DNA from 2 places in the Proteiniborus sp. MB09-C3 genome. Region 2 is predicted to be linked to the other one. Evidence: a T-box and tRNA genes for the amino acid it is inferred to sense, from the RefSeq annotation. Region 2 holds a T-box; the other holds one or more tRNA genes.
What was found. A T-box is a leader RNA that pairs with one kind of tRNA and senses whether it is charged. The one in region 2 lies ahead of ileS (isoleucine--tRNA ligase), so its partner is inferred to be a tRNA-Ile.
Positions count from the first base shown of each region.

Region 1: it has a tRNA-Ile gene. The T-box ahead of ileS (isoleucine--tRNA ligase) is inferred to sense a tRNA for this amino acid. The anticodon was not compared.

Region 1 is NZ_CP127161.1:2,959,102-2,974,273, reverse strand. It holds tRNA gene QO263_RS14640 (tRNA-Val) at 65-140, shown strand; tRNA gene QO263_RS14635 (tRNA-Asp) at 158-234, shown strand; tRNA gene QO263_RS14630 (tRNA-Thr) at 387-462, shown strand; tRNA gene QO263_RS14625 (tRNA-Tyr) at 549-634, shown strand; tRNA gene QO263_RS14620 (tRNA-Gly) at 773-846, shown strand; tRNA gene QO263_RS14615 (tRNA-Arg) at 892-968, shown strand; tRNA gene QO263_RS14610 (tRNA-Gln) at 1,019-1,094, shown strand; tRNA gene QO263_RS14605 (tRNA-Lys) at 1,238-1,313, shown strand; tRNA gene QO263_RS14600 (tRNA-Ser) at 1,329-1,417, shown strand; tRNA gene QO263_RS14595 (tRNA-Ser) at 1,427-1,518, shown strand; tRNA gene QO263_RS14590 (tRNA-Ile) at 1,529-1,605, shown strand; tRNA gene QO263_RS14585 (tRNA-Trp) at 1,681-1,754, shown strand; tRNA gene QO263_RS14580 (tRNA-Pro) at 1,781-1,857, shown strand; tRNA gene QO263_RS14575 (tRNA-Ile) at 1,869-1,945, shown strand; tRNA gene QO263_RS14570 (tRNA-Ile) at 1,993-2,069, shown strand; tRNA gene QO263_RS14565 (tRNA-Phe) at 2,082-2,157, shown strand; gene QO263_RS14560 (substrate-binding domain-containing protein) at 2,370-3,248, shown strand; gene pstC (phosphate ABC transporter permease subunit PstC) at 3,300-4,154, shown strand; gene pstA (phosphate ABC transporter permease PstA) at 4,154-5,020, shown strand; gene pstB (phosphate ABC transporter ATP-binding protein PstB) at 5,026-5,778, shown strand; gene phoU (phosphate signaling complex protein PhoU) at 5,784-6,440, shown strand; gene QO263_RS14535 (response regulator) at 6,440-7,108, shown strand; gene QO263_RS14530 (sensor histidine kinase) at 7,110-8,777, shown strand; gene QO263_RS14525 (ribonuclease H-like domain-containing protein) at 8,925-9,938, shown strand; gene QO263_RS14520 (Eco57I restriction-modification methylase domain-containing protein) at 9,964-12,123, shown strand; gene QO263_RS14515 (S-layer homology domain-containing protein) at 12,159-13,574, shown strand; gene QO263_RS14510 (hypothetical protein) at 13,971-14,423, opposite strand; gene QO263_RS14505 (helix-turn-helix domain-containing protein) at 14,642-15,172, opposite strand, start outside.
Region 2 is NZ_CP127161.1:3,355,157-3,370,328, reverse strand. It holds gene QO263_RS16610 (ABC transporter substrate-binding protein) at 1-1,148, shown strand, start outside; gene QO263_RS16605 (ABC transporter permease) at 1,219-2,190, shown strand; gene QO263_RS16600 (ABC transporter permease) at 2,177-3,646, shown strand; partial or broken gene QO263_RS16595 (ATP-binding cassette domain-containing protein) at 3,650-4,024, shown strand; gene QO263_RS16590 (ABC transporter ATP-binding protein) at 3,998-5,788, shown strand; gene QO263_RS16585 (ABC transporter ATP-binding protein) at 5,781-6,890, shown strand; gene QO263_RS16580 (DUF3899 domain-containing protein) at 6,952-7,350, shown strand; T-box leader at 7,515-7,732, shown strand; gene ileS (isoleucine--tRNA ligase) at 7,953-11,060, shown strand; gene QO263_RS16570 (hypothetical protein) at 11,441-13,030, shown strand; gene QO263_RS16565 (methyl-accepting chemotaxis protein) at 13,362-14,996, shown strand.

The DNA.
Region 1 (15,172 bases), 400 kb from region 2:
TCCGTCAGGACAACATTTAGGAGTGTCTGTAAAGATCACATAAATTCAATATTTAAAATTTTATGGGCGCATAGCTCAGCTGGGAGAGCACCTGCCTTACAAGCAGGGGGTCATAGGTTCGAGCCCTATTGCGCCCACCATAAATAATTGACATTTTGGCCTGGTAGTTCAGTTGGTTAGAATGCCAGCCTGTCACGCTGGAGGTCGAGGGTTCGAGTCCCTTCCAGGTCGCCAATAGTTTTTAATATGTAAAGCAATATGCTGGTGTAGCTCAATTGGCATAAGCAGAGAACCCAAACCATGCTTTTAGTTTGGTGTGAATCGCTTAGTTGCTTATAAGGAGTTAATGCAGTAAAAAAAGTTAATCCGAGAAGTAAAGACAATGTGCTGGTGTAGCTCAATCGGCAGAGCAACTGACTTGTAATCAGTAGGTTGAGGGTTCAATTCCTTTCACCAGCTCCATTATGACCTAACCTAATTTGCGAAGCAAATTAAAGGTAGATCAAACGCAATGAGCACCAAAATTGTGTTACTAGACTGTAAAATATGGAGGGGTTCCCGAGTTGGCCAAAGGGGACGGACTGTAAATCCGTTAGCTGTGCTTTCACTGGTTCGAATCCAGTCCCCTCCACCAAAAAATAAATACATGCGGGTGTAGCTCAGTGGTATAAGCAGAGAACCCAAACCATGCTTTTGGTTTGGTGTGAATCGCTTAGGTGTCCCAGAAACAAGCCGCAACTAAAGTAAGTAATATATAGAGTTACTAATACATGCGGGTGTAGCTCAGTGGTAGAGCCCCAGCCTTCCAAGCTGGTTGCGAGGGTCCGATTCCCTTCACCCGCTCCATAAAAAGTAACATATAATTATATCCAATAAGAGCAAAAATAATATGTACCCATAGCTCAGTAGGATAGAGCAACGGCCTTCTAAGCCGTGTGTCCGGGGTTCGAATCCCTGTGGGTACGCCATAATAATCCTAGTGGACATTGCTACAGCTGTCTCAAGGAAAAATAATTGTTGGGGTATAGCCAAGTCGGTAAGGCACCAGACTTTGACTCTGGCATTCGTAGGTTCGAGTCCTGCTACCCCAGCCAGTATAATCTGCTAACATTGACCCATTAGCTCAGTCGGCATAAGCAGGGGACCCAAATCATGCTTTTGATTTGGGGTACATCGCTTAGTTGCTTAGAATGAGTTAGCATAATAAAGTAGTGAATCCGAGAAATAAATTAAAATTGACCCATTAGCTCAGTCGGCAGAGCACCTGACTTTTAATCAGGGTGTCCCGCGTTCGAATCGCGGATGGGTCACCATTAAACAAATAACATGGAGGGGTACCGAAGCGGTCATAACGGGGCGGTCTTGAAAACCGTTAGGGTGCAAGCCCACGTGGGTTCGAATCCCACCCCCTCCGCCAAAATAATATGGAGAAGTACTCAAGTGGCTGAAGAGGCTCCCCTGCTAAGGGAGTAGGTCTCGTTTAGGGGCGCGAGGGTTCAAATCCCTCCTTCTCCGCCATGTTTTTTTAGGGCCTTTAGCTCAGTTGGTTAGAGCGTCCGGCTCATAACCGGCAGGTCCGGGGTTCGAATCCCTGAAGGCCCACCATTAAGTAATTAAATTAAAGGCATAATTAAGTTGGTGGAATGTAGGCATTCAAAGCTATTATTCTACCTAAGATATAGGGGTGTGGTGAAGTGGTATCACACTGGTCTCCAAAACCATTAGTGGGGGTTCGATTCCCTCCACCCCTGCCAATTTTATAATAAAATATTACAATGATCGGGGTGTAGCGCAGTTTGGTAGCGCACGTGGTTTGGGACCATGGGGCCGGGGGTTCGAGTCCCTCCACCCCGACCAATAAAAATGATGGGCTTGTAGCTCAGGTGGTTAGAGCGCACGCCTGATAAGCGTGAGGTCGGTGGTTCGAGTCCACCCAGGCCCACCATCAATAATTTTCCCATTAGATACTAATTATATACTTCATATTTATGAGGGCCTTTAGCTCAGTTGGTTAGAGCGTCCGGCTCATAACCGGCAGGTCCGGGGTTCGAATCCCTGAAGGCCCACCATAATAATCATTTGCCCAGATAGCTCAGTAGGTAGAGCAGGGGACTGAAAATCCCCGTGTCGGTGGTTCGATTCCGCCTCTGGGCACCAAAAAAAGTTTAAGCGAGATTAGATAATCTCGCTTAAACTTTTTTTGGTATCTATTGTCTTATACATAGAATATTACCTTTCCCTATACTACATTTCTTAATATTCCACATATTATTGAAAAGTTTTACTTACATTTTACATAACCTTACCTCTTCTTTTTACTTATATAAATTATAATGACATTGAAAACAAAATAAAGGAGAGTATAAAACATGAAAAAAACAATATCTGCTATGTTACTTTTAGTATTGGCTTCAACCTTATTTATAGGATGCTCTAAATCAGAAGACGGATTCAATACAAGTAAAGATATCTCAGTTATATCTAGAGAGGATGGTTCCGGAACAAGAGGAGCATTTATAGAGCTTTTTAAAATTGAAGAAAAGGATAGCGATGGAAAAAAAATAGATAAGACAACTAAGGAAGCTACTATTGCAAACAAAACTGATGTTATGTTGACTAATGTTTCAGGTGATCTTTATGCAATAGGATACGTTTCTATGGGTTCATTAAATGATAGTGTAAAAGCATTAGATATTGATAATGCTGCTGCAAATGTAGAAAATATTAAAAATGGAACCTATAAAATTTCTCGTCCATTTAATATAGCAATAAAAGGCGAGGCAACTGGACTGAAGAAAGATTTCATTGATTTCATACTGAGTGCTGATGGACAATCAGTAGTAGCTAAAAGCTACATTCAAATTAATGATAGTGCACTTGCTTATAGCGGTACTAAACCAAGCGGTAAGATTGTAGTAGCAGGTTCTTCTTCTGTAACTCCTATAATGGAGAAATTAAAAGAAGCTTATATATCTGTTAATCCCAATGCTAATATTGAAATTCAACAAAGTGACTCAACAACAGGAATTCAAGCAGTGATTGATGGAACTTGCGATATAGGTATGGCATCTCGTGAATTAAAAGATAGCGAAAAGGCAAGCTTAACACCTATTGAAATTGCATTGGATGGTATTGCTGTTATAGTCAATACTGATAATCCATTAGACAATATTTCTAGTGATGAAGTAAAGAGTATTTTTACAGGAAGTTTTACTAGCTGGAATGAAGTAATTAAAGAAACAAAATAATGGAATTATTGAAATAAAGTCAAATAAACCCTTTATGTTTAGGAGAAAAATATGAAAAATTTCAAAGAAGTATTAATGAAAAATGTATTTTTAATCGCTGCTCTAGCTTCTATTATTGCCGTAGCATTAATTTGTATTTTTCTGTTCGCTAACGGTATTCCTGCTATGAGCAAGATAGGTGTATTTCAATTTCTTTTAGGAAAAGATTGGTCACCAGGAAATGAGCCAGCGGCTTATGGTATCTTTCCAATGATACTTGGCAGCATATATGTTACCATAGGTGCACTTATTATTGGTGCACCAATTGGTGTTTTAACAGCTGTTTTCATGGCTAAATTTTGTCCAAAAAAAATCCATAAAATTTTAAAACCAGCAGTAGGATTGTTGGCGGGAATCCCCTCAGTTGTATATGGATTTTTTGGACTTGTAGTAATAGTTCCATTTGTAAGAAATGTATTTGGTGGTAATGGAAGCAGCATATTAACAGCCTCTATTTTACTTGGAATTATGATACTACCTACTATAATTGAAGTAAGCGAGTCGGCCATTCGTGCTGTTCCTGATAGCTATTATGAAGGGGCATTATCATTAGGAGCAAGTAGAGAGAGAAGTATATTTTTCGCGACTCTACCTGCTGCAAAATCAGGAATAATTGCAAGTATAGTGCTTGGAATTGGAAGGGCAATCGGTGAGACTATGGCTGTAATTATGGTAGCAGGAAATCAAGCGAGAATGCCAGCAGGATTATTGAAGGGTATTAGAACCTTAACAGCTAATATTGTTATAGAAATGGGTTATGCGGCCGATTTGCATCGAGGAGCACTTATTGCTACAGCAGTAGTGCTGTTCGCATTTATTCTCATCATCAATTTTATTTTTTCGATGCTAACAAGGAGGAAAATATAATGGAGCATATTAACAAACAGACTTTTAAGAGTCAGGTAAAGGCATATAAGAAAAACCCATTATCTATGATACTGTTTTTGATGGTGACAATATCAGCTATTCTGACTTTTACAATCCTATTATTTCTAATTGGTTATATGTTAATTAAAGGTGTTCCACATATTTCCCTTGATCTTTTTTCGTGGAAATATACTACAGAAAATGTTTCTCTTATGCCAGCTATAATAAATACCATAATTATGGTTGTGCTGTCATTGCTTATAGCAGTTCCATTAGGAATCTTTTCAGCAATTTATTTGATAGAGTATGCTAAACGTGGCAACAGAATTACTAGAATAGTCCGATTAACTACAGAAACCCTTTCGGGTATACCTTCTATAGTATATGGATTATTTGGATTGCTATTTTTTGTAACAACACTTGGATGGGGTTTTTCATTGCTGGCTGGTGCCTTTACCCTTGCTATTATGATATTGCCACTAATTATGCGTACTACTGAAGAAGCATTAAAAGCAGTACCTGATTCATTTCGTGAAGGTAGCTATGGTCTGGGTGCTGGAAAATTAAGAACTGTATTTAGAATCGTGCTGCCATCTGCTCTTCCTGGAATATTGGCAGGAATTATTCTTGCCATTGGGAGAATTGTTGGAGAAACAGCGGCACTAATGTATACGGCAGGTACTGTAGCTGAAATACCATCAAATTTACTTTCCTCAGGACGGACCCTTGCCATTCATATGTACGCACTTTCTAGCGAAGGATTGCATACTGATAAGGCGTATGCTACAGCTGTAGTATTACTTATTATAGTTTTATTTATCAACTGGCTTTCAGCATACGTGGCGAAAAAAATAGTGAAAGGATAACAGCTATGAAAGATAAATTTAAAATAAATGATTTGAAACTCTATTATGGGGAATTTATGGGACTTAAAGGTGTAAATCTGACAATACAGAGCAACGAAATTACTGCTTTCATCGGTCCATCAGGATGTGGTAAATCTACTTTACTAAAAACTCTTAATCGTATGAATGATTTGGTAGAAAATTGCAAAATTACAGGAGAAGTACTTCTTGATGGAGAAAATATTTATGGAGATATAGATATTAACCAACTTCGTAAGCGTGTCGGTATGGTATTTCAAAAACCTAATCTTTTTCCTATGAGTGTATATGACAATATTGCCTTTGGACCAAGAACTCATGGAATTCGTTCGAAAATGAAGCTAGACGAAATTGTGGAAACCTCTTTAAAAAGCGCAGCAATATGGGATGAAGTCAAAGACAGATTAAAAAAGAACGCTCTAGACTTATCAGGTGGACAGCAGCAAAGGCTTTGTATAGCAAGAGCTTTAGCAATCCACCCAGAGGTTCTGCTCATGGATGAGCCTACCTCAGCCCTAGATCCTATTTCAACCTCAAAGATTGAAGACCTTGTACTTGAATTAAAAAATGATTATACTATTATTATGGTTACGCATAATATGCAGCAGGCAGCTAGGGTATCAGATAAAACAGCTTTCTTTCTGCTTGGAGAGATAATTGAATATGGTGTTACTGAGGAATTATTTTCTATGCCAAGGGATAAACGTACTGAAGACTATATTACAGGGAGGTTTGGTTAAAAGTTATGCGTAATAGATTTGATAGAGAATTGGAATTACTAAACACAGAGCTAATAGAAATGGGTTTACTCATTGAAAATGCAATTAAAAAAGCAGTTGAAGCATTGATTAATAAGGATGAGATTTTGGCAAAGGAAGCAATTAATTTTGATGAAATAATAGATGAAAAAGAGAAGGAAATCGAAAGCAGATGCTTAAAGATATTATTACAGCAGCAGCCAGTAGCATCAGATTTGCGCTTGGTTTCCACTGCACTAAAAATGATAACTGATATGGAGCGTATAGGCGACCATGCTTCAGATATTTCAGAAATCACGCTTAGATTGAAGGACAAGGAGTACATTAAAAATCTTGAACATGTTCACCAAATGGCTCAAGCTACTACAAAAATGGTAAAGGACAGTATTGATGCTTTCGTAGCACGTGATTTAGTATTAGCCTATGAAGTTGAAGATTATGATGATGTTGTAGATGATTTATTTAATACTGTAAAGAATGAACTAATTGCTTTAATTCGTGAAAATGCTGAAAGTGGAGAACAGGCAGTAGACCTATTAATGGTTGCTAAGTATTTTGAACGTATAGGTGATCATGCAGTAAATATTGCAGAATGGGTTGCTTTTTCTATAACAGGAAAACATAAAAACGAAAGGATATTATAATGATTTATATTGTAGAAGATGATAAAAACATACGAGAATTAGAGAGTTATGCATTGCAAAGCAGTGGCTATATAGTAAAATCCTTCGAAAATAGCTCTGATTTTTATAATGCATGTAAAGAGCTGTTGCCAGATCTTGTTTTGCTAGATATTATGTTGCCTGATGAAGATGGGATTAGTATTTTAAGAAATCTACGTAATCAGGAAAGAACAAAAAATATACCAATAATTATGGTTACAGCTAAAACTACTGAGCTGGATAAGGTAAAGGGGTTGGATGCTGGTGCTGACGACTATATTTCTAAGCCATTTGGTGTAATGGAACTAATTTCTCGTGTTAAGGCTTTATTGCGACGAGCTCGACAATCAGATAATATTAGAGTCTTGAGTTTCGGAGATATTATTCTTGATGATGAAAGGCATCGTGTTACAGTTAAAGGTAAAGACTGCGAACTAACCTTTAAAGAGTTTGAACTGCTCAAATACTTGCTTCATAATCAAGGAATTGTTCTATCAAGAGATAGAATAATGGAGCAGGTATGGGGCTTTGAATTTGAGGGAGAAAGCAGAACTGTAGATATGCACATAAAAACACTGCGTCAAAAGCTTGGAATAGGAGGAAAAGCAATAAAAACTGTACGAAATGTCGGATATAAAATAGGGGATTGATATGAGGAGAAAAATTAATTTTCATTTATATCTTGTTGGTGGTATATCTATTTTGCTTACTACTATATTTACTATGATGATATACTATGGACTTATTGAACAGCAGACTAAGAGAGATTTAAGAATTTATGCGGGACTATTAGGAGAAAACTATGTTCTCTCTGGCCATAATATTCAATTTTATGAAACTAAGTCTCAAGAGATACGTATTACCATTATTAATCCAGATGGTAAGGTTATTTATGAAAGTGATGCTAATACTAATCAAATGGATAATCATAGTAATCGTCCTGAAATTGTTGAGGCTATAAAAACAGGTACAGGTGAAGCAGTTCGTTATTCTAACACCTTAGAAAATAATACCTTTTATTATGCAATGCTATTGCAAGATGGTAACATTTTGCGTGTTTCAAGACAGACTCATAGCATTTTGGCTTTATTTCTAGGAGTTTTTCCACTCATCATAGGGATTGGAATGATTATATTTCTACTATGTCTTTTGCTTTCTAATGCCCTAACTGAACGAATCATTAATCCTATCGAAAAAATGGCAGAAAATATAGACTCACTAGAGAACAATTTAGCCTATGATGAACTGATTCCTTTTGCTAAAATAATTAAAATGCAAAACATACGTATTATAAGGCAGATGGAGAATATAGAGCAGGAAAAAAATAAAATTCAAATGATATTGGAAAATATGTCTGAGGGATTTTTACTGCTAAGTATTGATAAGAATATTTTATCTGTTAATCATAGTGCAATTCGTCTGCTTTCTGCAAAGGAAATAGATTATTTAGGTAAGAATATTTTGTATCTTTCACGTAATGAGCCTTTAAACAACAGCATCAACTATGCAGTTAAAGGTGAGAGTATATCTGATGACATTTTTATCAATGGCAAGTGCCTACAGGTCTTTACTAATCCTGTCTATGACAAGGATGAAATTATTGGCGTTATGTGTATCTTGTTAGATGTCACAGAAAAAAAGGAAAGTGAAAAAATTAGACGAGAATTTACGGCAAATGTATCTCATGAATTAAAAACACCTCTTACTTCTATTTCTGGATATGCAGAAATAATAGAAAATGGCATAGCAAAGCAAGAAGATATAAAGGATTTTGCTAAAAAAATACACAATGAAGCTGCCCGTCTAATATTGCTTATAAATGATATCATCAAGCTATCTGAGTTAGATGAGACTAGCGCAGAACTACAGCTTGAACAGGTAGACTTGTTAGAGATAGCTAAGGAATGTAAAAACATGCTATTAGTGCCTGCTCAAAAGAAAAAAATATCTATGGAGGTTGTAGGCGAATCATGTAAAATATTTGCTAATCCTAGTATGATGGAAGAGCTTATATATAATCTTTGTGACAATGCTATTCGCTACAATAAACCTAATGGTAATGTAATTGTAACTGTGAAGGCCGAAGATAAATATGCCATACTATCTGTTGAAGATACTGGTATTGGAATTCCAGAGAAATATCAAAATCGTATTTTTGAGCGGTTTTATCGTGTAGACAAGAGCCGTATTAAATCTACAGGTGGAACAGGACTTGGATTATCCATAGTCAAGCATATTGTTCAGCGGCATAATGCTAAAATATCATTAAGCAGTACTGTCAATGTTGGCACTAAAATCACAGTCAAATTTACTACCTAATTGATTATTTAAATCATTTAGGTAGTATTTTTTTTTGCATAGTTAGCTATTTTCATACTTTCTCTTCATAGCATCAATTACATTTCTTTGATATAATTTACTAAAATACGTAGTAATACATATGGTGAAATTGAAAGGAAGATAAGTATGGAAGTTATTAGGCATGTATTAGATGAACAAATTGATATTCCAGATACGCTTAAAAATCAGATAGCAGATAGAAAAGTTTGTTTTATGGATATTGAAACTACAGGTTTTAGTAGAAAGTACAATCATATAATTCTAATTGGGCTCTTGTATACTAATAATTCGAAAACGGAAATCATACAATTTTTTGGCAATGATGAAAAGGATGAAAAAAATCTACTATGTAATTTTATTAGATATGTATCAGATTTTGAAGTAATGATTACTTTTAATGGTGATGCTTTTGATATACCTTTTATTAATTGCAGGCTTGTTCATCATAGCATAGATTATCAAATAAAAAATATTCAAAGTATCGATATGTTAAAGATTATTAGAAATAAGAAAAACTTATTAGGCCTAGAAAAATATAATCTCAAGAGTATAGAAAAATTATTAGGAATAAATCGAGAAGACACTATAAGCGGTAAAGAAAGTGTAGAAATGTATTATAAGTATATTAAAACAAAAAATAATAATATTAAGGACATTATTTTAAGGCATAATTACGAAGATATATATAATCTTCCAAAAATCATGAAGATATTTGATATTATAGACTATAAAAGTAGAATTAATTTTAAAACAGAATATCTTAATTATAGTATTGATATAGCTGTTGAAGTAGAAAGCATTGAGTGTAAGGGTAATATGATGCATGTGGAAGGCTTAACCAATACTCTAAATTTACCAGATGAAATGCATTATGGAACTTCTCATACATTCAAATGGTGTCCACAAACAGGCAAGATTCAGATTAGCCTAGAGATAGAAAGTGGGAAACTATCTGATGGGAGCAAATGTATATATTATGATTCAAAAGTCCTAGAGCTGAATACTAATGAAATCAATAGATTAAAGTATAATTTGCCAGATAATATATTAATACTTAGCCATAATGGTAATATTTTAGCAGATAATATTGAGATTTTGATAAAATATCTATGGCAAGAGCTTAGCAAGAATAAATTTTAGTCAGTAATAGAAAAGAGGGAAATATGTGGGAACTAAAAATATCTATACTTTAATCTTAAAAAAAATTGCTAAGGATTCTTTAGACAAGATAGATAAAGAACAAGTGGATATCTATATCCTAGGAATAAAAAGCATTTTATTTTTTATAGGTAAATCAGTATTAGGCATTAAATATTTAAAAGAAAATAAGAGTATTAGTTCAGAAGACATAGACGTAGAACTAATTGAAAAAACATATTCAATATTTTTATCTAGAAATTTTAAGGAAGCAGACAAATTATTTAATGACAAGATATTATTAAATGAAGAACTTAAAATTAATATTGTTAAAGTACTTAAAGATATAGATAAAGACGAATTAGCAAGATTTTCATTAGGTGAACTTTATGAGACTTTTATTACCAATAAGCAGGAAAAGTTGCTAGGGCAGGTTTATACACCAGAATATATAGTGAAACACATGATTTCTTTAGGGATAACTGATGAAGCAATTATAGAAAATCCATATTTTAGTGTTGTTGATCCAGCCTGTGGTGCGGGGTATTTCTTATTAGAAGCCTATGATAAAATAAAACAAATATTTGATGAAAACCGTACAGCTATAATTCAGAACTATCCTAAGCTAGAAAAAGAGATAAAAGATGGATTTCATTCATTTATATTGAAGAACAATTTAACAGGATTTGATATAGATCCCTTTGCAGTCTATATGACAAGAGTTTCACTGATGCTAAAAGGAGAGATAAGAGACAATCTTGAAATTAATATATTCAATAAAGACATTGTAGTGGAAAAGGACTATAGTCTATTAGATTATTTAGAGGAAATGATATTAGAAGATTGCAGCATGGGTAAGTATGATTTAGTAATAGGTAATCCTCCTTATATTGGCCATAAAAGCATTGATAAGGACTATAGAAAAATACTTCAAGATATATATTATGATGTTTATTCAGATAAAGCAGATATTTCCTATTGCTTCTTTAAAAAAGGATACCAGCTTCTTAACAAAAATGGGAAGTTGATTTTTATAACATCAAGATATTTTCTTGAAGCACCTTCAGCCAAGGATCTGAGAAAGTTTCTAAAAAATAAATATAAAATAGAAGAGATAATAGATTTTTATGGAGTAAATATTTTTAAGGGGATAGGTATTAGTCCGGTAATAATTAAGCTCCTTAAAATACAGTCGAGCAAAGATAACATTTTAGTATATAGACATAAGGAAGGCATACTTCCTAAAAAAATGAATCTAGAGCTTAGTAGAGATTTTGAAAAATATTATGTTAGCCAAGAGAAACTAGATGATAGTGGATGGCTATTGGCAAGTGAAGAGGAAAGACAGTTATTTTGTAAAATAGAGGCTCAGGGTGAACATCTTTTAGATGAGGTTTGCCTATGCAATCAAGGAATAATAACTGGATGCGATAAGGCTTTTATCGTAGATATTAAAACTATCGAAAGAGAGAGCCTTGAAAAAGATATTTGCAAACCTTGGGTGAAAAATAGTGAGGTAAGGAAATTTAGAAATATTCAAAGTAAACGATTTGTTTTATACACAGATTTGATTGATGATTTGGATGAGTATAAAAATACTATAAATCATATTGCACCTTATAGGAATAGACTTGAAAATAGGAGAGAATGTTTAGCTGGTACAAGGGAGTGGTATAAACTTCAATGGGGACGAGATGTTGGGGTTTTTAAGCAGCCTAAAATATTATTTCCTTATAAAGCCTCTGCTAATGAATTTACAATAGAGTATGGAGAAATGTGTTGTAGTGCTGATGTATATATAATAAGTCTCAGAGACAATTATATAAACAAAATATCTCTAGAATATTTGTTAGCCTTCCTAAATTCTTCGCTATTTGAGTTTTATTTTAAATCAGTTGCAAAAAAGTTGAATGAAGGTATGTATGAATATTATCCTAATAAACTCATGACTCTAAAAATTAAAATTGGCGTAGAAATGGAGTCAATAGAGAATAAAGTTAAGAAAATAATGAATTTATATTATGAACTTGGACAAACAGATACTATAGAAGGGAACAAAGAGTCTAATTGTAACGTTAAATATCTAGAGCATGAAATTGAAGAAGAAATCAATTATATAAATAACTATTTTTTTAGGCTATATGGACTTGAAAAAAGTGAAATTAACATCATTAATAAATATGTATAATAATCATATATCGAATAAATTAACGGGGGGATTTCATGAGATTAAGAAAAACATTTGTCACAATAACTACATGCTTATTATTATTTTTCAGCTTGAATATTACATATGCAAGAATGTATTTTTACGATATTTTTGGCCATTGGGCAGAAGATTCTATAATGTGGGGAGCCAATACTGTAAAATTGCTAAATGGATATGAAGATGGTTCCTTTAATCCAGATGGCGATATAAGTAGAGCTGAGTATGTATCATTACTTTATAGAACTGCAAAAAAACAAGGAATAATCAATGATCAACAGCTAGAAAATGAGGCTCTTGACTATTTAGACATAGATAGTGGCTTTTGGGCATATGATCACATTTCTAGAGTTAAGTCGTTTATAGATAATAAAAACAGCTATGTAAAGTTTCAAGATATATTTTCTGGAGATAATTTTCTTCCTAATGAAAAAATAACTAGAGAAGAAGCAACAGTTTTAACTTACTTTTTTACCACCTTGCCAATAGATTTAAAGAATATTAGCTTCAATGATATCGATGATAATTACAAGTACTATAATCAAATTACATCAATGGCTAGAAATGGAATAATTTTTGGAAATCCAGACGGAACATTTAAACCTGAAAATAATATTACTAGGGCTGAATCAGTTACAATTATTCAAAGATTATATAAAGATATGGAATACCAGAAGAAATCATATATTGGAGATATAACGCTTGTAGAAAGCAGTAATGTCGCTACGGAATATCCTTTATTTGGAGACTATATAGATAGAAAGCTCGATGCTAAGGATTTGCTTTATAAAAGGGCTATTGAAACGCTAGAGTATGAGTCTCTAGTTGGTATCATACCCTTTGAAGAGCAACATTTATATGACTCAGATCCTATAAAGACCATAGAGGAATTAAAGAAAAATAAATATGACAATATTATTGGGATAAATTATTACCTCATTAAATATGAGAGTAAAGCTTATAATAATCAATCCCAACTTATAGATGAAATATTTACTTCATATGCCAATGGTGCTATAGTAACTGACGATGAACTACAGATTATCTTTAAAAAGTTCTCTGATTTAATCGAAAACACAGATATAATGCTAAGAGCTTTAGATCGTTGGGAGAGCACATCATCAAGTGAAGTGGTTAGTAATAACGCTTTATTTATGAAATCTAAGATTCATATGGCGGAAGGAAATGTTAGTGAGGCAATAAGATTGTATGATAATATTAATAGCTCTAATGCTGATATACGAATTGCGCAATTAATGAATCAAAGTCATGTACTTATTAATCTAGAGAAATATGATGATGCTGAAAATATTCTTAGGGAAGGCTGGGAACAAATAAAAGGTTTAGATGCATATAAATTTAATAGTAGAAAATATGATGAACAGTTTATAGGAGCATTGAAAGAAGTTCTTAGTTTGAAGCAAAATTATTAAGGGGCTGTCTGGAAATAGCTGTTTTAAGCTCCGATAACTAAAATAAAGAGAACCCTCCAGATTTTAGGCTTTGAAAAAGTCTTTTAATCTTGCTGGGTTCTTTTTTTTGTCCGTGATATTTTGTTTTTGGGGGTGAATAGACAAAGTAAATACAACCTTTGTCAGGGTAAATTGGACTGAGTTTCAGCTAATTGCTCCAAAGGTGAAATTGAAAAAGGGAAAAAGTACAAAAAACATAGTTTGTTCAGCATTTAATGGTAATAGTTGGTTTGATTTTCGATAAAAAAGGGCAAACTCATATAAGGGTCACAAGAATCTGACTTTTCGGTCAGAGTAAATGCGCCCCCTAAAACGACTGTTAAGTTAGCTGTGTCTTTCGCAGGAAATTAGATTAAACTATTTTTTAAGCAGGGATGGTTTAAGTAATATTTCGTTTGCTGGTATCCTGCTAATTCCCAGCTTTTCAAGGACGTCGTATCCATAGAGAAAGCCGAATGTGTCAAATGGTGACTTGTCATTCAGTTTCTCTCTGGAATAAGAGTTGATATGTGACATCATAAGTGAGATGTCATCTTGCGTGAGATCATCAAAGGATCTGCCTTTGGTCAGTATTTTCCTTATGAACTCATGATTCAACTCTACATTAGGCTTTTGGAATGATGCGCAGGGGTCGCAATAATACAACCTTGTCCTGCGGTTACCCTGTGCGTCATACTCCAACGCCTTCGGGTTTGAAAACTCTGAGCCGTTGTCTAGTGAGGATGATGGGGAACAAGGCCTTGAGCCTAGCGCGCAGTATATTGAATTAAAAACATCAATCACCGACTTGTGATGTGTTTCGATCCCCAATGAAAGCTACCATCAAATCGCAGGACTTGAACATCATAGTTAGTAAAATTTTGCCATCTACTCGTCCGATAACTGAGTCCATTTCCACAACCGAAGAGTTTGATTGTTCTACAAAGGAAAGAAACTCGGCATATGTGCGTCCAATCCGGCAGCTTTTATCAACCTTGTGCTCCACTGGCTTGGACTTACGTGGCTTTGTGCGGCAAACACGGGGCATATCAAATATTTCTAGCTTTTAGAAGGCCGCCTGAAATATAACGATAAATGGATTTTTCACTAACCTCGAATTGATCTGGGTTATGTGTGACTATGTGATGGACTGACTGGCCACGCATGATTAAAGGGCTTACAATCTCATCAAGCACCAATAGTTCATCCTCAGTTATATTAGCTCCAATACGAGACTCCACAAGCATTTCACGATAAGCTTCATGAGCTTGGTGGTGAAGATAATATTTTTTTCGAAGAACACATTGGTGCTCCTCTATACAGCCGTTGCAGACATATGGCGGCTCAAAGAGTTTGTAACAGGGCTGTTCTTGGTAAGCCTCGCATAATTCATTGCAAAGGTTGCATGTAGAGCAACGTTTTGTGCAGTTCGGTTTGTCACTGCAAAGATAGTGCTTATGGCAATCATAGCGTTCCACACACCTATTGTGAGTGCGGTATGGTACAAATTTGATGCTGGTTATGGCGCGAGAACGAATCTCCCTTGAAATAGTTGATGTGCTCTTATCAAGTTTCAGAGC
Region 2 (15,172 bases):
GATTGTTCCAAACAACTGCAATAGATACTCAGATAGTTCCTGCTCAAGCTACAGCTTTACAGCTATTCATTCAAGGAAAGCTTGATAATGTAGACTTAATTGCAGAGGATATGGGAACATATAGAACAAGTGACTATATATTGTATACTCCTCAAACCTATACTTCTAAATTTACTTTTAATAGTGATAAGGCTGCGCTTAAGAGTCGTGAGGTTCCAGGAGTAAATAGAACTATATTAGCATACAAGGATTTCCGTAAGGCATTTGCTTTATCAATAGATAGGCAAGAGTTTGCTGCGCAATGTACAGCAACGCATGTTGCTGGCTTTGGATTACTTAATAATTTGTATATATATGATCCTGAAACAGGTTCGTCTTATAGAGGCTCAGAACAAGGAAAACAAGCATTAATGAAGTTGTACAATGCTGACAGCGTAGATGATATAACTGGTTATGATAAGGTACAGGCTGCAGAATTGTTTACAAAAGCATATAATGATGCTTTAGCTGCTGGAGATATAAAAGCTGGAGATAAGATTGAATTAGAATTTTTGGTCTATAAATCTGATGAAAGTTATGTTAAGATAGTTAACTTTGTACAGGATGCTATAAATGCTGCAATTGTAGGTACACCATTAGAAAATAAGGTTACAATAAAAATGGTACCTGACGAAGATTATTATGACCATGCTAAACAAGGAGCATTTGAAATCATAATCAGTACTTGGGGCGGTTCCGGAATGGATCCATATGGTTTAATGGAGGTTTATACTAAGTATGAATCTTTGCATGAATATGGATTTAAACCAGATATTCAAAAATGTACTATCAATGTAAATGGAGAAGAGATGACAAAGACATTCCTTGAGTGGTATGAAGCTCTATGTAATGGTGAATATGTAACAGCAGATCCTGATACAAAACTTCAAATACTTGCTGGTATGGAGTATGGGATACTAGAGACATATGTTACTACACCAATTTATTATAGAACTGCAACTTCATTATATTCACAAAAAATAGAATATCCAACTTATGATTTTGTTCAAATAATACAGTTCGGTGGTGTACGTTATATGACATACAACTATACAGACGCAGAATGGGAAAAATATTGTTCAGATAACAATAATCAACTTGACTATTAATTATTAAACTAAAGTCTACTAAGGTGTTTCACCTTAGTAGACTATTATATGATAAGTTGGGAGAGAGAATATGGCTAAATATATATTGAAAAGATTAGGTCTAATGCTCATTACGTTTTTTATCATAATGACTATATGCTTTGTTTTAGTTCGTATGTTGCCCAATCAAATACCTCCAGGAATGGGTGACTTTGCAGCAGCTGTTAAAGCCATGCGTGAAGCCTGGGGATATAATAAACCTATACTTACACAGTATGGAATATTTTTGAGGAATATTTTTACTAAATGGGACTGGGGCTTTTGTACCACTATTGGACCATATTTGAAGCCTGTAACAGGTTATTTGGCAAATAAACTACCTGCTACTGTAGCAGTTAATACTTACACTATGCTTATTGGAGTGCCTTTTGGTATAGTATTTGGTATGTATGCAGCACTGAAGAAAAACAGATGGCAGGATCAGGTTATATCTGTAATAGTAATGCTATTTATTTCAGTACCTAATTATGTTTATGCTTTTATAGTACAATATTTTCTAGGCTTTAAACTAGGATGGTTTCCTATTGTAGTTAAATCAGGTACAGATTTCTTCAGCATGAAGATGTTATATACTATGGCTCTTCCTATAATGGCATTGTCATTTGGTATTATTGCAAGGTTTATGCGTTTTACAAGAGCTGAGCTTACTGAAACTCTAACAAGTGAATATATGCTCTTAGCTCGTGCAAAAGGCTTGACTATAGGACAAGCCACATTCAGACATGCCTTTCGTAACTCTCTAGTTCCTATATTGCCTATGATTATAGGTGAATTTATGGGAATATTAGGAGGATCAATGATTATTGAGAGTATATTTGCAATTCCTGGCATAGGCAATGTATATGTTCAATCAATTATTTTAAGAGATTATAGTGTATTTATGGCAATTAGTATGTTTTATCTAATTATAGGATTAGTAAGTGGTTTGTTGGTAGATTTAAGTTATGGAATAGTAGACCCACGTATTAGAATGGGAGGAGGAAAGACTAATGAAAGCAACTGATATTAAACATATGCCTTTAGAAAAATTTGTTTTAGTCCAACAAGATGAAACTATCCATGACCTAAAATTTGATACTAAACCAATTGGATATTTAAAGGATGCATGGCTTCGTTTTAGTAGAAATAGGGGCTCTGTTATTGCAGCTTGCATAATAGGTTTGCAGCTGTTATTCGCCATATTGGTTCCTATGTTTTCCAAATATGCTGTTGATTATAAAGATGGTTTTTATACTTATACTCTGCCCAAAAGCGAGTTTCTATCTAAATTTGGTATTATGAAAGGACATTCAAAATATACATACAACCAGCAAAGCTTTGATTACTACAATGCTATTCCTGGAGCTATAGTTAAGGTGCATAATACTTATGAAGGACCGGGGCCAAGGAATACTACTACTACTTATTATGATGTCACACTGGATTCATATATGAAAACTGGATATGTATATAAAAATCTAACACAGAAGGAATACGAAGATGTGTTAGCATATGAAAAAGAAACTGGAATACAGATATTGTATCCGCTAATTGATTTATCCAAAGTAGCTCCTGGCTTTGATACTGATCCTAACTATTGGTTTGCTCATACTTCTAAAGGTGCAGCTATTTATGATGAAAACGGTAATTATCAGAGCATTTATTTGGAGGACAAAAATAGCCCAGATGGATATGCATATTATACGATGAAAATGGGAGGAAACCAGTATAGGACTCGTGTTTTATACTATGAATATTACAAATATACCAATGGCTTTTATCCTTGTTTCTTATTTGGCAGTGATGGATTTGGACAGGACATTCTTGTTCGTCTTGCAAGTGGTGCAAGATTATCATTTATATTAGGAATAACTGTTTCTGCTATAAACATATTTCTTGGAACAATATATGGTGCTATTGAAGGCTATTATGGCGGAACCCTGGATTTGATGATGGAGCGTTTTGCTGAGATTATGGGCTCAATTCCTAGTATAGTGACTTTTGCATTGTTTCAAATGCATTTTGCAAGAAAACTTGGGCCAGTTATTTCCCTGTTGTTTGCATTTATACTAACGGGTTGGATTGGACCCGCATATCGGGTTAGATCACAGTTCTATCGATTTAAAGGGCAGGAATATGTATTAGCCGCTAGGACATTAGGGGCAAAAGATAGAAGGCTTATATTCCGCCATATTTTACCAAATGCTATAGGGACTATAATTACCTCTACAATATTGATTATCCCTGGTGTGATTTTCACAGAGTCAATCCTCTCATATTTGGGAATAGTGAATTTACAGACGTCAAAATTGACAAGTGTCGGCACATTGCTTTCTAACGGTCAAACTGCATTATCAACGTATCCCCATGCTATTTTCTTCCCGGCATTATATATATCATTGCTGATGATATCATTTAACTTATTTGGCAATGGACTACGTGATGCATTTAACCCATCACTAAGAGGTTCGGAGGGCTAAGATATGGAAAAAAAATTAGATATAAAAAACCTAAGAGTTTCATTTAGAACTAATGACGGTACAGTCAAAGCTGTTCGAGATATTGATTTAGATTTGTATAAGGGTGAAACTTTGGCCATAGTTGGAGAGTCAGGCTCTGGCAAATCCGTTACTGCTAAGGCTGTTCTTGGATTACTAGCTCCCAATAGTATTGTTGAAAGCGGAGAAATAATATATGATGGCAAGGATTTGTTAAAAATATCTGAGGATGAATTTCATGATTATCGTGGGAACAAGTTATCCATGATATTTCAAGATCCTATGTCGAGCTTAAACCCTATTATGAGAATTGGTAAACAGCTTACAGAGGCAATGCTTTTAAATGGGAAGTCAAATCAAAGATCTGCAAAAAAAGAGTATGATTTAAAAAGAACTCTTTTAAAAGAGAATCTGCAAAAAGCTGGAGTTGCCAATACTGAAGAAAAAATTGATATCTTCAATAAGATTATCAATGAAGGAATTAAATTAGAAAAAGCATATAATATTGCATATCAATACGCTTCTGATGCTTCCTATGAAATTAAGGATCTATTGATTGATATTTTAAAAGGAGATCCAAAGGAAATTCGTGAGCAGATTAAATATATTATACCTGAACTAAACAAAACCTATAATGATTATGTTGTAGCAAATAATAGTCAGCTTACTAAGAAAGTCGAAGCTTTGACAGAAGCTGCAAAAGCATACAATGATGTTAAAAACCAAGGTACTATTTCAAGTATTTTAAATGACATAGCAAAAATATTAGATGAAGCAACTTCTCTGCCAAAGCCAGATTTTTTAGCTATGGCATATTATATAACCTATAAAAAAGAAGCAAATATAAAAGATATAGATATAAATACTTTAAATAAAACTATGCAGGCTTTTTTTAATGAAAATTTCCTAAATGATTTTAAAAATATGATTGAAAAAGCAATAGAGTATTCATATATGAAGTCATTTGAAGCAAAAAAAGAAGCTATAAAAGCACTTGAAGCTAATATTTCAGTTTTTGAAAATGTTGATTGGGAAAAAGATACTTGCATAAATGCAGCAAAAAAAATGATCGATGCTGTTAACAATTCAATAGATAAATTATCTATTAGAAAAGAAAGTGCTTCATATACCTTTAGTACAAGTATTATGAGTGCTGTGAATAAATATTTTAACGGTATTGTATCAAATAAGAAGAATAACAACCGTTTTGATAAAGAAAATAAGAAAATTGAAAAACTTAGGGCGAAAGGTAAGGTCACACATAAAGTTACTCCTGCTGTTATAGTTGATTTAGAGCTTTTAAAATCAGATACTGTGAAACTAATCAAAAATCTAATTGATTTATATAAAAATCAAATTGACAATATTACAGATATAGACTTTCATATTCTATCTGAAGAAATGGTAGAACACTTAAAGCAGCAGGCTTTAGCAATGGTATATAGAGTAACACCAAACATGGCTAAAAATAGAGCTATTAAGCTAATGAAAGAAGTTGGGATACCGCAACCAAGGAAAAGATACAATCAATTTCCGTTTCAATTTTCAGGTGGTATGAGACAGCGTATAGTTATAGCAATAGCTTTAGCAGCTAACCCTGATATACTCATATGTGACGAGCCTACTACAGCTCTTGATGTTACGATTCAGGCTCAAATATTGGAATTGATTAATGAAATAAAGGCAGAAAGACAGCTTTCAGTTATATTTATAACTCACGATTTAGGTGTTGTTGCTAATATTGCAGATAGAATAGCAGTTATGTATGCAGGCAAAATTGTTGAAATAGGAACTGCAGACGAAGTATTCTATGAGCCAGCACATCCATATACATGGGCTCTTTTGGCATCTATGCCTGATTTGGATACAAAAGAAAAGTTAGATGCAATACCAGGTACTCCTCCTAATATGTTATTTCCACCTGTTGGAGATGCATTTGCGGCTAGAAATAAGTATGCCATGCAAATAGATTTTGAGGAGCAGCCACCATTGTTTAAAATAACACCTACTCACTATGCTGCTACTTGGCTGCTTCATCCAAGTGCACCAAAGGTAGAGCCACCTAAAATTGTTATAGACCGTATTGAAAGAATGAGGAATATGGGGGTGGCAGAGAATGCATAATGAAAAAGATGTACTTCTTAAGGTAGAAAATTTGAAACAGTATTTCCCACTGGGGAAAAAAGCAGTATTAAAGGCTGTAGATGATGTGAGCTTTTATATTAAGAAGGGCGAGGTGTTTGGCCTTGTTGGTGAGTCAGGCTGTGGAAAAACTACTACAGGACGGACTATAATAAAGCTTAACAACATCACTTCGGGCAATGTATATTTTAAGGACCAAAGAATTTGTGCTGGTGTAGGTTCCTATGAAGAGATTATAGAAGAAGCAAAAGCTAAAAAGAAAACTGCTGATGCACAAGAAAAAGAAAGACTTAATAAGCTTATAGCAGAGCAAATGGAATTGATAAAATTAGCAAAACGTGATAATGATAATTGTGATAAAATATATGCTGAAAAAGTTGGAATTAAAAATGAAAGAATAATCACTAAGATTCAGATGATATTCCAAGACCCGATTGCTTCCTTAAATCCTCGTATGACTGTTCGTGAAATTATTGCAGAGGGTTTGAGAATTAATGGAGTTAAGGATGAAAAATTTATTGATGACAAAGTCTATAAGATGCTTGACTTAGTTGGACTTGTTCCTGAGCATGCTGGACGTTATCCTCATGAATTTAGTGGGGGGCAGCGTCAAAGAATAGGTATTGCTCGTGCATTGACACTAGAACCAGAATTAGTCATTGCTGATGAGCCTATAAGTGCATTGGATGTTTCTGTTAAAGCTCAGATAATAAATTTACTTAATGACTTAAGGAATCAAATGGGTCTTACAATTTTATTTATTGCCCATGATTTATCTGTTGTTAAATATTTTTCTGATAGAATAGGTGTTATGTATTTTGGTAAGATTGTAGAATTGGCTTCTTCAAAGGATTTATTTGAGAATCCAATGCATCCTTACACAAAATCCTTATTATCAGCTATTCCTCTTCCAGATCCGCATTATGAAAGAAAGCGTAAAAGGATAACATATAATCCTTCATTAGAGCATGATTATTCAATTGATAAGCCTACCTTGAGGGATATTGGAGATGAGCACTATGTTTATTGCAATGAGGCTGAATATAATAAATATGTGAAACAATTAAATGCTAGCTCATATTAATTTAATTGTATCCATTTTAATTTTTAATGCGATGAACACTATGTATTTGGGAGAGTAGAAAATGAGCAATAGATATATAAAATATATTATTACTTTTACAGTAGGAATTATAATGGCATATGCTGTATTTTCCTATAAAAACATATTTGGCGCCTCTGATACATCCTATATTGTAAGGATATTAAGTGATGGCTTTCTTGTACCTGCCGTAATTATAGGAGGAATTGGTATCTTGCTTTTAGTAAGTAACGGAGGAATGTTTGATATTTTTATCTATAGCTCTAGATTAATTAGGGAAACATTCAAGCGAAAAGAAAATAGAGATACTAATTTTCCAAAAACTTATTTTGATTTTAAACAGCAGAGAGATAAGGAATATTCAATAGCACATTTTCTTGTTGCAGGTGGTGTGTTTTTACTATTATCCATAGTGTTTAATGTATTGTTTTATTATGTCTAGAATAAACGGCACAAAAAGCGTGAATGAAAATTCATGCTTTTTGTGTTCTTGAGCTTTTCCCATGACCTTATTGTTATTTTTCAAATATTTACACTTGACAATATTTGATAATATGGTATATTATTAAATATTACATTATAATATGTCATTAAACAATAAAATATATAAAAGCTATGACGAGGACAGTAATAAAAGGATTTAGTATACAGAGAGATAATCAGTGGTGAGAGATTATTGCGGAACCTTTTATGAAAATCACCTTTGAGCTTGATGCTTGAAATTAAGTAAAGCATTACGTGTATATGCGTTAAATTGTAATGAGTGATAGGAAGCTTATATTCCTATAATTTGGGTGGTAACACGGTAAATAATCGTCCCTAGGTTTTTTTGACCTAGGGATTTTTTTTTATGACCTAACCCGATTTTCTGAATGTTTTTATCAGAAAATCGATGGTAGGTCAAACGCAACGAGCTCCAAATTTATGTGAGCAACAGCGAACAAATAAATTTGTGTTGCGAGACTGCGGAAAGTTAAGGAAGACTAGTATTTAAATATTTTTAATCATATTGTATAAATTTTAACTTATTGAAAGGGTGAAATCATGCAAAAGTTTAAAGAACTCTCTAATCTATCAGTATCAGAAAATGAAAAGCAAATATCAGATTTTTGGGATGATATTGATATTTTAACTAAAACAGTAGAAGTCCGCAATGGCAGCAAACCTTTTGTATTTTTTGAAGGACCTCCTACAGCAAATGGTAGACCAGGTATTCACCATGTTATATCAAGAACATTAAAGGATTCAGTATGCAGATATAAGACTATGAAGGGTTTTCAAGTAAAAAGAAAAGCTGGCTGGGACACTCATGGACTTCCAGTTGAAATTGAAGTGGAAAAGCAATTAAAGCTTAAAGATAAGCATGACATCGAAAATTATGGACTTGCAGAATTTAATGAGAAGTGTAGAGAATCAGTATTCACCTATGAAAGCCTTTGGAGAGAAATGACTAAGAGAATGGCTTATGAAATAGACTTAGACAATGCATATATAACTTTAGATAATAATTATATCGAAAGCGTATGGTGGATATTAGACAGATTCTTCAAAGAAGGATTAATATATGAAGGACATAAGATATTGCCATACTGTTCAAGATGTGGTACAGGATTAGCTTCACATGAGGTAGCTCAAGGGTATGAAGAAATAAAGACTAATACAGTTATAGTCAAATTTAAGAGAAAGGATGCAGATGAATATTTTCTAGTTTGGACTACAACACCTTGGACATTAGCTTCAAACGTTGCTCTTACAGTAAGTCCAGATGCCACATATTTAAAAGTAAAATCAGATGGAACAGTATATTATGTTGAAAAAACTTTATCAAAGAGAGTATTTGGAGATCAAGAATTTGAAGTATTAGAAGAATTAAAGGGAAAAGACTTGGAATATATTGAATATGAACAGCTTATGCCATTTGTAAAGGCTGACAAAAAAGCTTTTTTTGTAACTGTAGCTGACTATGTAACTACAGAAGACGGTACAGGTATAGTTCATACTGCTCCTGCATTTGGAGAAGATGACTACAACACCGGAAAGAGATACAATCTTCCAGTATTACAGCCTGTAAATGAAGATGGAAAATATATCGACACACCATGGAAGGGCACGTTTGTAATGGATGCAGACATAGAAATAATTAAATGGCTCCATGGTGAAGGAAAGCTATTTAAAAAAGAAAAAATGGCACATAACTATCCACACTGCTGGAGATGTAAGACACCACTATTATATTATGCAAAGCCAAGCTGGTATATAGAAATGACTAAGCTTAAGGATCAGCTTATAGAGAACAATAACTCTGTAAAATGGTATCCTGATTATGTAGGAGAAAAGAGATTTGGAAACTGGCTTGAAAATCTTAATGACTGGGCTATTTCTAGAAGTAGATATTGGGGAACTCCACTAAACATTTGGAGATGTGAATGTGGCCATACACAAAGTATAGGTTCAAGGAAAGAATTAGTTGAGAAAGCTATAGAGCCTATAGACGAAAATATAGAGCTTCATAGACCACATGTAGATAATGTTCACATCAAATGCGAAAAATGTGGTGGAACTATGACAAGAGTAACAGACGTCATAGATTGTTGGTTTGATAGTGGTTCGATGCCTTTTGCACAACATCACTATCCATTTGAAAATAAAGAAAAATTCTTTGAAGAGCTATTTCCAGCAGACTTTATATGTGAAGGTATTGACCAGACAAGAGGTTGGTTCTATTCATTATTGGCTATATCTACATTTGTAACTGGAAAGTCACCTTACAAGAGAGTACTAGTGAATGACCTGATACTAGACAAGGAAGGAAAGAAAATGTCTAAGTCTAGGGGAAATACAGTAGATCCATTTGAGTTGTTCGATAAATACGGTGCAGATGCGTTAAGATGGTATCTTCTTTATGTATCTCCTGCATGGACACCTACTAAATTCGATGAAGATGGTCTTAAAGAAGTATTAAGCAAATTCTTTGGAACTATAAAGAATGTTTACAACTTCTTTACGCTATATGCAAATACTGACGAAATAGATCCAAAGGATTTTTATGTGGAAGTATCAGATAGACCTGAACTGGACAGATGGATTATTTCTAAATTTAACAGCCTGTTAAATGCAGTTGAAGAGGATTTAGTAGAATATGATTTGACAAAAGCAGTTAGAAAGATTCAAGATTTTGCAAACGAGGATTTATCTAACTGGTATATAAGACGTTCTAGAAGACGTTTCTGGGAAACGGAATTAACTGAAGATAAGAAAGCTGTTTATAATACGACCTATGAAATATTAGTTGGAATATCTCAAATGATAGCTCCATTTGCTCCATATCTATCAGAAGAAATCTATAAAAATCTTACAGGAGAATTTTCAGTTCATCTAAGTGATTATCCTGTAGTAAGGAAAGAATATATTGACAAGAAAATAGAGCATAAAATGGACCTTGTAAGAGACTTAGTAGGACTTGGCAGAGCGGCTAGAGAGTCTGTAAAGATAAAAGTTCGTCAGCCAATCCAAAAAGTTTTAATTGATGGAAAGCATGAAGAGGAGATTTCAGATTTAGTGCCATTGATACAAGAGGAGCTTAATGTCAAGGAAGTAGAATTTGCAAAAAATTTGAATGAATATATGAATTTCAGCTTAAAGCCAAACTTTAGAGTAGCAGGCCCTGTATTAGGTCCAAAGATTAAAGATTTTGGCAAAGTGCTTTCAGAGCTAGACGGTTCAGTTGCTGCTCCTAAAATAGAAAGTGGAGAAAATGTAGTTGTAAACCTTGGCGGCGAAGATTTTGAAGTTACAAGGGAGTTTGTAACAGTTACAATAACTGCAAAAGAAGGCTTTACAGTTGCAATGGAAGATAACCACTTTGTAATTCTAGATACTACACTAACAGATGATCTGATCAATGAAGGCTTTGCAAGAGAGCTTATATCAAAGGTGCAACAGATGAGAAAAAATAATGGCTATGAAATGATGGATAACATTAAAATATTTTATGAGACTGATGATGAAATAGCTAAGGCAGTCAAAGTTCATGAAGATTATATTAAAAAGGAAACATTAGCTTTGAGTATAGAAAGAGCTCAAGACAATAGCTTTGAAAAGCACAGCCTAAATGATCATGAAACTGGCTTAAAGCTTGAAAAAGTTCAATAGCAATTAGTTAAAAAGAACGCTGTATTCCAAATTTTGGAATACGGTGTTTTTTGATAAAGCTAAAGAGATAAATTTTTCATAATTACGAAGTTTACTCGCTTGAAAAAAGCAAGTATAAATACAAGTGTTACAAGTTTTTAATATCTTCTTTGACAAGATTCAGCGACTATCGACATGCTATTTATGCTATAGTATCAATAACATTACAGCTGAAACACAATATTACAAAATTTTGCATACTTTCATCTCTGACATTCATATCTGATGACATTTCATTATAGACTATATTTAATTACAATATAGAATATATTTTCATTACAATCTTTTGGTAATCGTTAAAGCCTAAATATATAAAACTATTAAAGGGGACGATTATAGTAATGAAAAAGTACTTGAAAGTCGTATCTTTTATACTCGCTACAATACTATTTCTTTGCCTTCTATCAGCCTGTTCTAAAGATATTCCAGCTAACCTAGATTTTACATTACAGAAATTTAAAAGCAATGATGTATGTATAAGAAACTTTGATATGTACTATGGAGAATCGGACAAAGTAGGGATCGGATTTTTAGAAAAGCTGTATGATGAGAAAAACAACAAAGAAATCATAAAAAAAGTTTTCTCTGATATAAAATATATTGAGAAAAAAGTTGGAATACTTATTGAAGAAAAAGTTAATGTATATGTTTTAGACACTCTATTAGATACCGGTTTCTATGTTGGAGGAAAAAATGTATATACTACCATAGAAGAAATAGAAAATGATATGTATAGAGAAGCTTTAATTAGAGCTTGCTACAATCTAACAGAGCCTTGGATAATACATGGATTAAGTGATTATGTATTTGGAGAGAAAAAAGATAACGCTTACCTTACAGATTATTATAAGAGCACAGATGACATGAGTATATTAGGTTTATTTGGTGGACGATTTTATGAAGAATGGAACACAGAAGATGAAATAAAGATAGCTAAGGATACTGCAAGTTCTTTAGTCAAATATCTTATTGAGAACAATAGTGTAGAAGAACTCATAAGTCAAAATGTTGACATAGATTTTAAAAGAGATTGGCTTAAATCAATTGGAGTGGACAGGGAGTACGAGAATAGGTATGAGGGAGAATTTAAAAACCTTAGATACTCTAAGTCTAGAGACTATTCTATGATTATACAGTCAGATACAGCAGAATATAACATGATTCCTATTGAAGATGCCTCAACTGGGGCAGAAATCGAGAAATTCATATATAAAGATCAACAGGGTAGAAGCTATATATTAAAATACTTGAAGGAGAATGCACCTGAAAATTTTAGTTATGTGAGAAAAAACGAAAAACCTTCTTATTATTTTTTAAGTGATCCTATGTTGAAAAATATTCGTTCATATGCATTGGAAAATGGTTATATAAGCTTAGGGAACAAGGCTATTGATCATCTACATGAATACAGTCATATATTAATATGGCCGCTATACAACAGTTTCCATTGGCAGCACGAAGGTATAGCCGAATATTTAAGTATGGTTGTTTGTCCTGAAAATTATTTTATAGAAATTAGTTTTGATGAAGAACTAGTATCAAAAGATCTTACTGAATTTCCAGAGTACTATCTATTAGCTTTGGAATATTATATAAACCATGATGGAAGCATAAAAATAGATAATATTGATAGAAGACTTTGGAGTGATGGACTAGCTTATGCAACACTTAATAGTGAAGGAAATTGGGTTAGAGGATATATGCCAATATATGAATTCTATAAGCATATTGGAGGAGTAAAAAAGTATGAAGGAAATGAGTTGAGCTATATCCAAGCTGCATCCTTTACTGCATATTTAATTGACAACTACTCTCTAGATATATTTCTAGAATTTTGTAAAAATGGTTCTGGTGCAGATGGTTTCAAACGTATATTCGGAGTTGCCTATAGCGAAGTTAAAGAAAACTGGCTTGAATACTTAAATAGATAAAAAAAGATGTAAACAATATTTTACTAAAGCCAAATAAATATTTAAAACTCAAGAAAATGCTGGTTCCTATAATTTAAGGATTCAGCATTTTTTTATTAAATAGATACAAGGATTTGTCGAATTATCAAAATTCATTTGTATAACTATAACAAAGGTAATTTTAAAAAAATATAGAATTTTTATTCAAGACAGAATTGTATGAAATATGCAAGATGCTGCTGGAATCCTATATATCATAAAGGATATGCATGATATAATTTTAGCATGCAGAATAAATAGAGATATTTATAATAAATCATGCATGTTATTAATTATAAGGGGGATTAGTCAAATGTTTAAACAGGGAAAAGGTTTCTACTTAGCTTTACTGTCGAATTTAGCTTTAAATGTGTTAGCAGTTATTTATATGAACAATAACAATTTAAGCTCTTTGGTAAAAGTTGTTGTATCATCCATGATTATGCTAATAATTTGGGGTATATATATGATATACAATCGCAATAATTCTACCTTAGTAAAAGAGATAACAAGAATCCTAGAAGAATACTCCAAGGGCAACTTCCTTATAGAATTTAAAGGAGATATGAAGTCCCTTAAGCAACAAGAAATAAAAGAAACAATAAGTGCTTTAAGAACTCAGATGCAAAACTGGCTTTATAATGTTTTATATTCTAGAGTTAAGATAGATGATTATGCTGAAATATTGCATAAGAATACTAGTGCAACCTTAGAAAGTATAAATGAAATTTCACAGGCTATAAATGCTATAAACTTCAGCTCGGCTAAGGCTGCTGAGGACACAACGGAAAACGCTGCCATAGCTGAAGAGCTACTTGGCTCAAATACAGAAATTACAGAGAATGCTGTAAAATTCAGTGCAGTTACCTACGAATCAGCTGATAGAATTATGAAGGATAGCAGCGAAATAGAAAAGACATTAGAAGATGTTGCAGAAATTGAAAGCATAATGTCTAAGGCATCCAAAGAAATAGACAAGCTTAAAATACATTTAAGCTCAATTTACAAAATGAGCGATGCAATTTCTGAGATAGCTAATCAAACAAATCTGCTATCTTTAAATGCATCTATAGAAGCTGCTAGAGCTGGCGAAGCTGGGAAAGGCTTTTCCGTAGTAGCAGAAGAAATAAAAAAGCTAGCTGAGGAAAGCGAAAGAACAACTACTGAAATAAAGGAAAATGTTTCTCTAATAGATCTAAGCATAGGTAGAGTTGTTGAAGAAATAAAACAAGGGGCTGATAAATCCATAGAAATTAGAGAAAAGAGTAACAATGCTACTAAGAGTTTAAATGAAATAACCTATAAAATTAATGAAATGGCAGGTTTTATAAATGATATTAGTAAAAATATAGACCAGCAAAATAAAGCAACAGAGTCCTTAGCAAAAAATGTGGAAAATGCAGCAGGCTTTATAGGGGATTTAAATAAAACTATTAAAGATATAGATAGCAATATTTCCACGCAGGTTCAGATGGAAAAAGAAAGTCTTGATACATCTAACAGTATCACTGAAATAGCCATTAAGTTTAGTGAATTTACGAAGACCTTTGAGGAAGAAATAGATAAACAACTAATAGCAGCTTGTGAGAAGATAGCGGAGCTTGAAGCAAAAGGGCTTATAAATAACACCTTCCTTCAAGAACTATCTAAAAAAACAGGTATATCTGAGTTTTATATCACTGATTCTCAGGGAGTAACTGAGTATTGTAACAATCTTAGTGGAATAGGCTTTATAATTAGTAATGATCCAACTACTCAAGCTTATGATTTTTATAGAATATTATTAGAACCGAATTTGAAGGTATGTCAAGAAATGAAAATAAGAGATATAGATGGTAAGTATTTCAAGTTTGCTGGAGTTTCAAAAAAAGGCAAAAAAGGGATTGTTCAAGTAGGCTTGCACATTGATGATTTACTTGATTTTAGAGGACAATATGCTATAGATTAATGGTATAAAGCGTTATCCGTTTAAATGTATAGCGATTATTACTAAAAGAATTATGCAAAACATTGTCGATTTATATAAATTTGATAATAGCATTAGTGCTATACTTAGGAGTGAAGTAATAAAACGTTTTCATAGAGGCGTTGCCTTTGTTTTATATACTAGGCAGGTCTTAAATA